3 regions of the Lactobacillus sp. IBH004 genome follow, and region 3 is predicted to be linked to each of the others. Evidence: predicted binding sites of a transcription regulator. Region 3 holds the regulator's gene; each other region holds the start of a gene.
What was found. The regulator HrcA, encoded in region 3, represses chaperone genes, less so after heat shock. The targets are predictions, from matches to a motif close to TTAGCACTCNNNNNNNNNGAGTGCTAA.

Region 1 (3,217 bases), 380 kb from region 3:
GGTATATGCCCAGCCATTAGAAACGGTAACACCTTCTGGAATGTGACCAACACGGTTAATATTATCGTCTGAGGGATCAGCTACACTTAATAAGACTGGTTGATATAACCGTGTCTTTAAGGTCAAATCACCACTAGTCAAAGTATGTTTATTGGTTTCAGGCGTGTATTCTGTAGGGCTAATATAATTTAATGATGAACCGTAATGAGTTTTCCAAGCCTGATAATCATTTGTACCAGGTTGCGCTGGGAAGGAGGCAACGGTATTCGCATCGACCACCCCTTCTTTTTTACTCTTTCTAACAGTTATTTTAACTGTAGCAGTTGCATCTCCATAAGTATATTTAACTTTATATGTCTTAGGAGTCCCGCAATTAATGCTATCTTTTGATACAGTTACTTGACTGTTGTCAATTACTGTACCCATGCTGTTAGTTATATAAGAAATAGCATCTCTGGTGGGGAAGTTGTAGAACTCATTGCGCACTAGAGATATAGTCTTAGGAACCGCAATTTGATTTCTGGCAAAGTAACGTTCATTAACATACCCTACTTGTCTGCCATTAACATAAATGCGCCAATAGCGGTATTTTTTAGTTTCAATCAACTGGTCTGATTGAATATGACTGTAACGAAAGTTAATGCCGTCAGCTACTTTGGTGCTAACTTTTCCGTTATTTACTTCTTTCCAGACCTTATAATTTTTGTTGCCCGCAACTTTGGTCATCATAGAAAAACCAGTAACAATTTGCTTAGGCTTAGGTTTTTTAGTATTGGTGTCGTCTGTCCCAGTTTGATCAGATTTACCTGTTTGATCATTAGTGGCATTATTATCATTATTTACATCAGTTGAGTTGCTTGATGACTTGTTGCTGTCATCTTGAACTGGCGGTTGAGCGCTATTCGAATCTGCCGCAACTGATGTAGTTGACAAGCCGGTACAAACTAGTAATCCGACAACCAATGTCAGTAAATATGGTAATTTTTTCTTATAAAGCTTCAAAATATATCCTCCAATATTTAGTTTACCTTTAAATTATATAATAAAACTCTCACTAAAAAGAATACAAAATTAATACACTTTCATTGACAGCAAGTAATGTAAGTGATTTAATTAGCACTGTACTTGATAGAGTGCTAATTATATTTAGGAGGTAGAAAGATGCTTGTACCTACAGTTATTGAACAAACTGCACGTGGCGAACGCGCATATGATATATATTCACGTTTATTGAAAGACAGAATCATCATGCTTAGCGGCGAAATTAACGATGATATGGCCAATTCAATTATTGCACAATTACTATTTCTTGATGCTCAAGACAACACCAAGGATATTTCACTTTACATTAATTCACCGGGTGGTGTGATTACTTCTGGTTTGGCAATCATGGATACCATGAACTTTATTAAATCAGATGTTTCAACTATTGCCATCGGCATGGCAGCTTCTATGGCTTCCATTTTACTGACTAGCGGAGCAAAAGGTAAACGTTTTGCATTACCTAATTCGACTGTTTTGATCCATCAACCTTTAGGTGGTGCACAGGGTCAGCAAACCGATATTCAAATTGCAGCCAATGAAATTTTAAAGAGCCGTGAAAAAATTAACCGGATCTTACATGAAACTACTGGTCAGCCTTTAGAAAAGATTCAAAAGGACACTGAACGGGACAATTACATGACCGCACAGCAAGCTAAAGACTATGGTTTAATCGATGAAATTATGGTTAATCAAAAGAAATAGTAACAATAAACTGAAAAAAAAAGAAACCCATCATTTGATGAGTTTCTTTTTTATTGCTCTAAACTTGCAGCAATATCGTGAATTTTTTTAAAGCGATGATTGACTCCAGATTTTGAAATCGGACCATCTGGCACCTGTTGCGCTATTTCTTTCAGTGATAGTTCCGGTTCATCTAATCTTAGTCTAGCCAAACCTTGCAATTTTTCAGGAATGTTTTCTAGCCCAATTTTACGTTCAATCAACTCAATATCTTCAACCTGCTTGGCTGCTGCATTAGCCGTCTTTTTTAAATTAGCTGTATCACAATTGACCAACCTGTTAACAGAATTACGCATATCCCGCATAATGCGCAAATCTTCAAAAGACAACATTGCATTTAATGCTCCGACAATATGTAAAAAGTCACCAATTTTTTCGGCTTCTTTTAAATAAACAATATAGCCACGCCTTCTTGGTGTACTTTTAGCATTCAGATTAAAGCGGTCATTCATAATATGAAGCAAATCGTCATTATGGTCTTTATAAATAGAATAAATTTCCAAATGATACCGACTCGTATTAGGATTATTCACACTGCCACTGGCTAAAAAAGCACCACGCAAATATGACATCGACCCTTCCCGTGAATTAATTATTCTTTTAGGAATGCTAGTAATTAAATTCAAGCTTGGGGTCAAAATTTCCAAATTATTCAGTATTTCTTTCACGTGATTTTGTAATCTCACCAAATACTGATTATTTTTTTTAAGCTTCATTTTGCGAGAGACTATCAGTTGTGGTTCAACCCTATATGCAGTTTTTATCAATGAAAAAATACGTCTAGCTATGGCAGGATTTTCAGTAGTGATATCAAGACTAAATTTGTGCTCATGAAAATTCAAAACGCCATTCATACGCAGGAAAGCAGCCAATTCAGCTTTGGCATGTTCGCAGTGAATGGGCAGCGAAGTCAACTCTTTTTTTACGTTACTAGCATAGCTGGCCATTATTTGTTATTCCTTCCTGCGAGCCATTGCGGCAAATGCCAGGTTGATGATTTCTTTTGCTACCTTCTTACCGTCATGAAAAACCAAGCCGCTACGCTGGTCAATAAAATCATCGGTAATCACCCGACAGCCCTGCTCGCGCAGTCCGTTAAAGTCTCTTTTCACCGGCTCAATATAGGCATCGTAATCACTAGGATTAAACTTAGACATGTCAATTTTGGCACCATTAACTAAAGCAGTATTAATATAATGACCACCAAGATGTGCGTTAATTACTTTAACGTGATCACAGTCTGAAAAATGATCGGTTTCACCAAGCTGTGTCATAATATTGCAAATATATATTACTTCTGCACTAGTTTTCCTAACAGCTTCGCCTAAATTAGGTATCATCAGGTTAGGTAAGATTGAAGTAAACAAGCTTCCGGGTCCTAACACTACTGCATCAGCATTTTTAATAGCATTTAGCACTTTAGACACGGCTT
Region 2 (3,217 bases), 440 kb from region 3:
AGAATCAGTTAAGCGACCATCATCTAAAATCTGTAAGAAAAGATTCATAACAGCTGGATCAGCTTTTTCAATTTCGTCAAGTAAAATCAAACTGTATGGGTGACGTCTTACTCGTTCTGTTAGTTGTCCGGCTTCTTCATAACCGACGTAACCAGGTGCTGAACCAATTAACTTGGAAACAGAATATGATTCCATATATTCTGACATATCGAAGCGAATTAAGGCATTTTCTGAACCAAACATTTGCCGAGCCAGTTGTTTAGCTAATTCGGTTTTACCTACACCAGTAGGTCCCACAAAGAGGAAGGAGCCGATAGGTCTGCCGGATTTATTAAAGCCAATCCGGTTACGCCGAATTGCACGAGCCAGTTTATCGACTGCTTTATCTTGACCAATAACGTGTGCCTTAAGATTTGGTGCCAAGTTTTGCAACTGGTTTTCTTCTTGCTTTTGTAAATCACCAACAGGGATGCCAGTTTTTTCTTCAACAATCTTGTTCATGATCTTGCTGGTAATAATAGGAGATTTGTCCGGATCAACCTTTTGATCCTTCATCTTGTTATATTTTTCGATTTGGTCACGGTAGTATGCAGCTTTTTCATAATCTTCATTCTTGAGGGATTCTTGTTTTAATTTCTGAGCCGCATCAATTCGTTCCTTCATTTTTTCCTTGTCGACGTAAGGAATTGTCAGGTTCATTCTTGAACCTGCTTCATCGAGTAAGTCAATGGCTTTATCAGGTAAAAAGCGGTCTTGAATGTAACGCTCAGATAATTCTGCTGCTGCCTTGATAGCATCATCAGTATAGTGAACATGGTGATAATCTTCGTAGCGCTTTTGAATACCCTTTAAAATACGGATTGTTTCTGCAACAGAAGGTTCTTTAACATCAACGGGCTGGAATCTTCTTGCTAGGGCAGAGTCTTTTTCAATTTCCCGGTATTCTTTTAATGTGGTAGCACCAACGAGTTGCAGGTCACCACGAGCAAGAGCGGGTTTAATAATGTTGCCCGCATCCATTCCACCTTCGGCATTGCCTGCACCAACGATTTCGTGAATTTCATCGATAAAGAGGATGATATCATCATGACCTTGTACTTCTTTAAGTAATTGCTGCATTCGTTGTTCAAATTGACCCCGAATACCTGTACCTTGAACTAAAGAAACTACGTTTAGTGATATTATTCTTTTATCTTGCAGCTTGGCCGGGACCGAACCGTCGACAATTTGCTGGGCTAAGCCCTCAACTACAGCAGTCTTACCGACACCGGCTTCACCGATTAGGACAGGATTGTTCTTTGTTCTGCGATTCAAGATTTCAATGACACGAGCAATTTCTTTATCGCGTCCAATAACTGGGTCAATTTTACCTTTTCTTGCTAGAGCAGTAAGATCGGTTCCATACTGATCAAGCAGTGAGCGTCCGCCCCCGGCACCATTGTTGCCGTTATTGACGTTTCCTGGATTCCCATTGCCCATTCTGGGGTCCCCTGGATTTCCCGCATTGCCGTTGTAATTAAACAGGTCGCTGAAATCACCAAAGAAGTCGTTATTATCATTGTTCATATTAATATTTCCTTGTTGTTTAAGTTGTTGATAACATTGTCCACATAAATTAATTTCACGACTTTGTCCGTTAACCTTCGCAAAAAGATGAATGGAAGCTGGTCGTTTTTGACAGTTTTGACAAAGCAATTGTATTACCGCCTTTCATATCAGTTTACTAAATTATATAATTAGCACTCGCAATAATCAAGTGCTAAAACCTGAATCTTATTATTTGTAAGTAACGCTAATATGATAAAATATTGGTGCAAGATCAGATGATTGCATAAATAAAATTGACTAAAAAGTGGTGATGATTTTGGATTTTCAAAAAATTCTGGTGCAATTAGCGAATGGCGAACTCGATCACTATGAAGTTGAGCCAAAAAATGCTTTTGAATTTCAAGCAGCATTGAGGTCTTTTGAAAAAAGGCAAAATATTACAGGGAAAGCATTGCGAGGTGGTAAAATAATTTACTCAAAATCAAAATCTGAAGTTTAATGATGTAAACTGTTACATTTATGTTGTCTAATTCACAAAAAAATGATAGTCTAAGTAGGCGAATAGGTATTTATTACCGGTTTGATTTTTTGAATTCAAAGGAGATATATATAATGGAAAAACGCGATTTTCATGTTGTTGCAGAAACAGGTATTCATGCTCGTCCAGCTACATTGCTAGTACAAGCTGCTTCTAAATTTGGTTCAGATATCAATTTGGAATACAATGGTAAGTCAGTTAATTTAAAGTCAATTATGGGTGTTATGTCACTTGGTGTTGGCAAAAATGCTGATGTTACTATCAGTGCTAGTGGCGACGACGAAAAAGATGCAATTAACGCTATTTCAGAGACTATGAAAAAAGAGGGCTTAGCTGAATAATGACCAAGACATTAAAAGGAATTGCTGCTAGTGATGGTATTGCTGTAGCACCAGCTTATCTCTTGGTTGAACCTGATCTTTCATTTTCAAAATCTACAGTTAGCGATGTTGAAAGTGAGTTAGCACGCTATAAGAAGGCAATTTCAGTATCAACTACTGAAGTTGAAAAAATTCGTGATAGTGCAAAGAAGAGTTTAGGTGAAGACGAAGCTCAAGTCTTTGAAGCTCACCTTATGATCTTGAACGATCCTGAATTTACTGGTGCCATTGAAAACGAAATCAAGGAACAAAAAGTTAACAGTGAAGCTGCTCTTGACGAAACTGCCCAAAAGTTTATCAGTATTTTTGAAGGAATGACTGATAACACATATATGCAGCAACGTGCAGCTGATGTGCGCGATGTTTCTAAGAGAATTATGGCTCACTTGCTGGGTAAGGAATTACCAAACCCAGCTGCCATTGATCACGAAGTTATTGTGGTTGCTCATGATTTAACTCCTAGTGATACTGCCCAACTTAATAAAAAATTTGTTAAGGGCTTTGTTACTGATATTGGCGGAAGAACAGCACACTCTGCTATCATGGCGCGTTCACTTGAATTGCCAGCAGTTGTAGGTACTGATTCAATTACCAAGGATGTTGAAAACGGCGACACGATTGCTGTTGACGGTCTAAGCGGTGATGTAGTAGTTAAGCCTACTGACAGTCAAGTTGCTGAATATCAACAAAAGAGTTCTGACTTTTTGCAGCAAAAAGCTGAATGGGAAAAATTAAAGAACGAGCCTTCAGT
Region 3 (3,217 bases):
CACCAGACAAATCTTTCTTCGCCTTTTCGGCAGCATCCTTTAACCTTTGTAAAGCCATTTTATCTTTAGAAAGGTCAACACCATTTTCATCTTTAAAGTTCTTAATCAACCAATCAATAATCTTGTTATCAAAATCATCACCACCAAGATGGGTATCACCATTAGTTGAAAGAACTTGGAACACACCGTCACCTAATTGCAAAACGGAAACATCAAAAGTACCACCACCAAGGTCGTAAACTAAAACTTTTTCGTCTTCAGCATCTTTGTCAAGACCATATGCAAGGGAAGATGCAGTAGGTTCGTTAATGATTCTCTTAACATCTAAACCAGCTATTTTACCAGCATCTTTGGTAGCTTGACGCTGAGCGTCATTAAAGTATGCAGGTACGGTAATAACAGCATCGGTTACTTTCTCGCCCAAATAATCTTCAGAGAATTTCTTGATATACTGCAAGATCATTGCTGAAATTTCCTGTGGTGTATATGCTTTATCACCAATTTTGACCTTGTAATCAGTTTCGCCCATGTGACGTTTAATAGAAGAAATAGTATTGGGATTGGTAATTGCTTGTCTTTTGGCAACTTCACCAACTTGGATTTCTCCATCTTTAAAGGCAACTACTGAAGGGGTAGTGCGATTTCCTTCTGGGTTAGTAATAATTTTGGGTTCTTTACCCTCCAAAACGGCAACTGCTGAGTTAGTAGTTCCGAGGTCAATTCCGATAACTTTTGACATTGATATGCTTCCTTTCAATTATTGTGCTACAACAACCATAGCCGGTCTTAAAGTACGATCTTTGTACAAGTATCCCTTTTGTAAAACTCGTACAACATGATCTTTTTGATCATCATTTTCAGCTGCAACGGTTTGAACAGCTTGGTGTAAATTGGGATCAAATTTGACACCTTCAGCTATAATTTCACTGATACCGTGATCTTTCATAGCTTTAACCAGTGAATCAAGTGTCATCTGTACACCTTTTTTAAGCTGTTTTGATGCTTCGTCATCGACTTTAGTAGCTAAAGCTCTTTCTAAATTATCCATCGCTGGCAAAACATCTTTAGCTAAGGATTGAGACTCATATTTGATAAGCTGCGCTCTTTCTTTATTGTAGCGATTTTGCATATTTTGCATCTCAGCTTGACTGCGCAAAAACTTATCTTCCAGATCGTCTTTTTCTTTTTGCAATTGAGTCAAATTACGCTGCAATTTACTTTCCAAAGACTCTGGTTTCTTTTCTTCGTTAGCCTTAGTCTTAGAATTTTCTACTTCTGTCTTTGACTTTTTATGCTCATCTTTTTTTGGCTCTTTTTTTGAGTTTTTACTATTATTTTCTTCTTTACTCACGGCTAACCTCCTTTATTTGAATCTACCATAATAATCAAGTAATTTTTTAGATAGTTCGTTTCTGAAATACTCGAGTAATCCAATCACCTGAGAATACGGCATATTATCAGGGCCAAGTAAAGCAATTATGCCCTTTCCATGAGAGCCAACGCTGTACTCTGCCGTAAGCAGACTGTAATCCTTTAACAAATCATTTGATAATTCGGATCCTAAACTAACTCGAACGGGATACCTGTCGCTTTTCAAATTTTGCCTATTGTCCAAAATACTGGAAATCAAATCATTATGCTCAATCATTTCATAGAGCGATCTTAAGTTTGAAATATCGTCCAGAGAAATGTTGTTAAGCAGGTTAATCTGACCATCAACATAGGTTTGCTCACTGGCAGCATCGTTAATAACATCCTCGACCAAATTAATCAGTTCAGAGACATGAGCAACTTTAAGTTTATTGCCCAAAGTCTTTTTAAGATAGTCTGGAGTAACTTGATCTAAAGTTTTGCCCACCAGCTGATCGTTAATCATGCGCACAGCCTGTTCAATTTCATCACCATTAACATTATAAGGTAAAGTATAAACCTGGTCATGAACGTCACCGTCACTAGTTCCTAAGACAGCCATAATCTGTCTGTTAAACAATGGCACGATACGAAAACCAGTAATAGTTAATTCACTATTTTCAGGACCTTCCGCAAATGCTGTGTAATTGGTTAGATCCGATAAAATTTTGACAGCTGCCTGTACGATATCGTTAACCTGATGAAATGGTTGATCAAGCTGACTAATGATTCGCTTGTATACAGAAGATGAAATTTGTAAAGGTTCAACTAAATTGTCAAGATAATAGCGGTAGCCTTCAGTTGAAGGCACGCGACCACTAGACAAATGAGTTTTTTCAATCAAACCCTTATCTTCTAAAACAGCCATTTCGTTACGAATAGTAGCACTTGAAACCTTAATAGGCAGTTGATTCATAACAGTTTTGGACCCAACAGGATCATGTGTCTGCGTAAAATCATTGATAATTGTTTTTAAAATTAATTCTTGACGTTCGGTCAACATAAATATCGCCCTCACTTTTAGCACTCAATCTGATTAGGTGCTAACAATTTATATGATACTAGCTTTTAGCAGAATGTCAAGTTGAGTGCTAACTTTTTTCTTAAAAAACGTCAATCATTTTTTTAGTATCATTAATTAATTCATCGCAGCAAAATAATTTTTAATTTCAGCCTCGTCTTGACTCATTTGTTGTGTTAGCTCTTTTAAATTGGCAAATTTAATTTCACCACGGGTATACTTATACCATTTAATTACCATTTCCTCATCATAGGCTTCCTGATCAAAGCCAAATAAGTTTGACTCAATATAAAGCTTTTTCCCCTGATTGATAGTCACATTATAGCCTACACTTGTCATTGAGTCATACCACTTACCACAAATCTTGGTTTTAGTCGCATATACGCCAATTTTAGGAACAGCCTTGTCTTCACTCCAAACCAAATTAGCTGTGGGAAAACCTAGTTTATGCCCATTGCGCAAACCGTGACCTACATAGCCTGACATAACATAGGGAAAGCCTAACAACTTAGCGGCTAATTCCATATTTCCACTAGTTATCGCTTTCTTGATTTCCGTAGAACCAATTTTTTGACCATCATAAGACTGCTTAGGGACATTAATTATATTGAACCTTCCCTGAGCAAACTTAGGGAAATTTTTCATATTAGCCGTGTCTTTAGGGCCATATGTGTAATCAAAGCCAGCAACTACAGTGTCGGCATGTAATTTTACTATAATATTATCAACAAATTCCTGTGCAGTTAGTTTACTAAAAGCTTCATTAAAGTGCATCACCAACAAATA

Region 1: clpP (ATP-dependent Clp endopeptidase proteolytic subunit ClpP) is a predicted target of HrcA. The motif match lies at 1,114-1,140, and genes of this name have one in related genera.
Region 2: LDX54_RS03415 (ATP-dependent Clp protease ATP-binding subunit) is a predicted target of HrcA. The motif match lies at 1,737-1,763, and genes of this name have one in related genera.

What each region holds. Positions count from the first base shown of each region.
Region 1 is NZ_CP110217.2:723,719-726,935, reverse strand. Features, by position in the region: gene LDX54_RS03710 (SH3-like domain-containing protein) at 1-1,002, opposite strand, end outside; gene clpP (ATP-dependent Clp endopeptidase proteolytic subunit ClpP) at 1,162-1,746, shown strand; gene whiA (DNA-binding protein WhiA) at 1,797-2,732, opposite strand; gene LDX54_RS03695 (gluconeogenesis factor YvcK family protein) at 2,739-3,217, opposite strand, start outside.
Region 2 is NZ_CP110217.2:661,128-664,344, forward strand. Features, by position in the region: gene LDX54_RS03415 (ATP-dependent Clp protease ATP-binding subunit) at 1-1,695, opposite strand, end outside; gene LDX54_RS03420 (hypothetical protein) at 1,865-2,047, shown strand; gene LDX54_RS03425 (phosphocarrier protein HPr) at 2,161-2,427, shown strand; gene ptsP (phosphoenolpyruvate--protein phosphotransferase) at 2,427-3,217, shown strand, end outside.
Region 3 is NZ_CP110217.2:1,100,138-1,103,354, forward strand. Features, by position in the region: gene dnaK (molecular chaperone DnaK) at 1-739, opposite strand, end outside; gene grpE (nucleotide exchange factor GrpE) at 758-1,351, opposite strand; gene hrcA (heat-inducible transcriptional repressor HrcA) at 1,364-2,413, opposite strand; gene ribF (riboflavin biosynthesis protein RibF) at 2,549-3,217, opposite strand, start outside.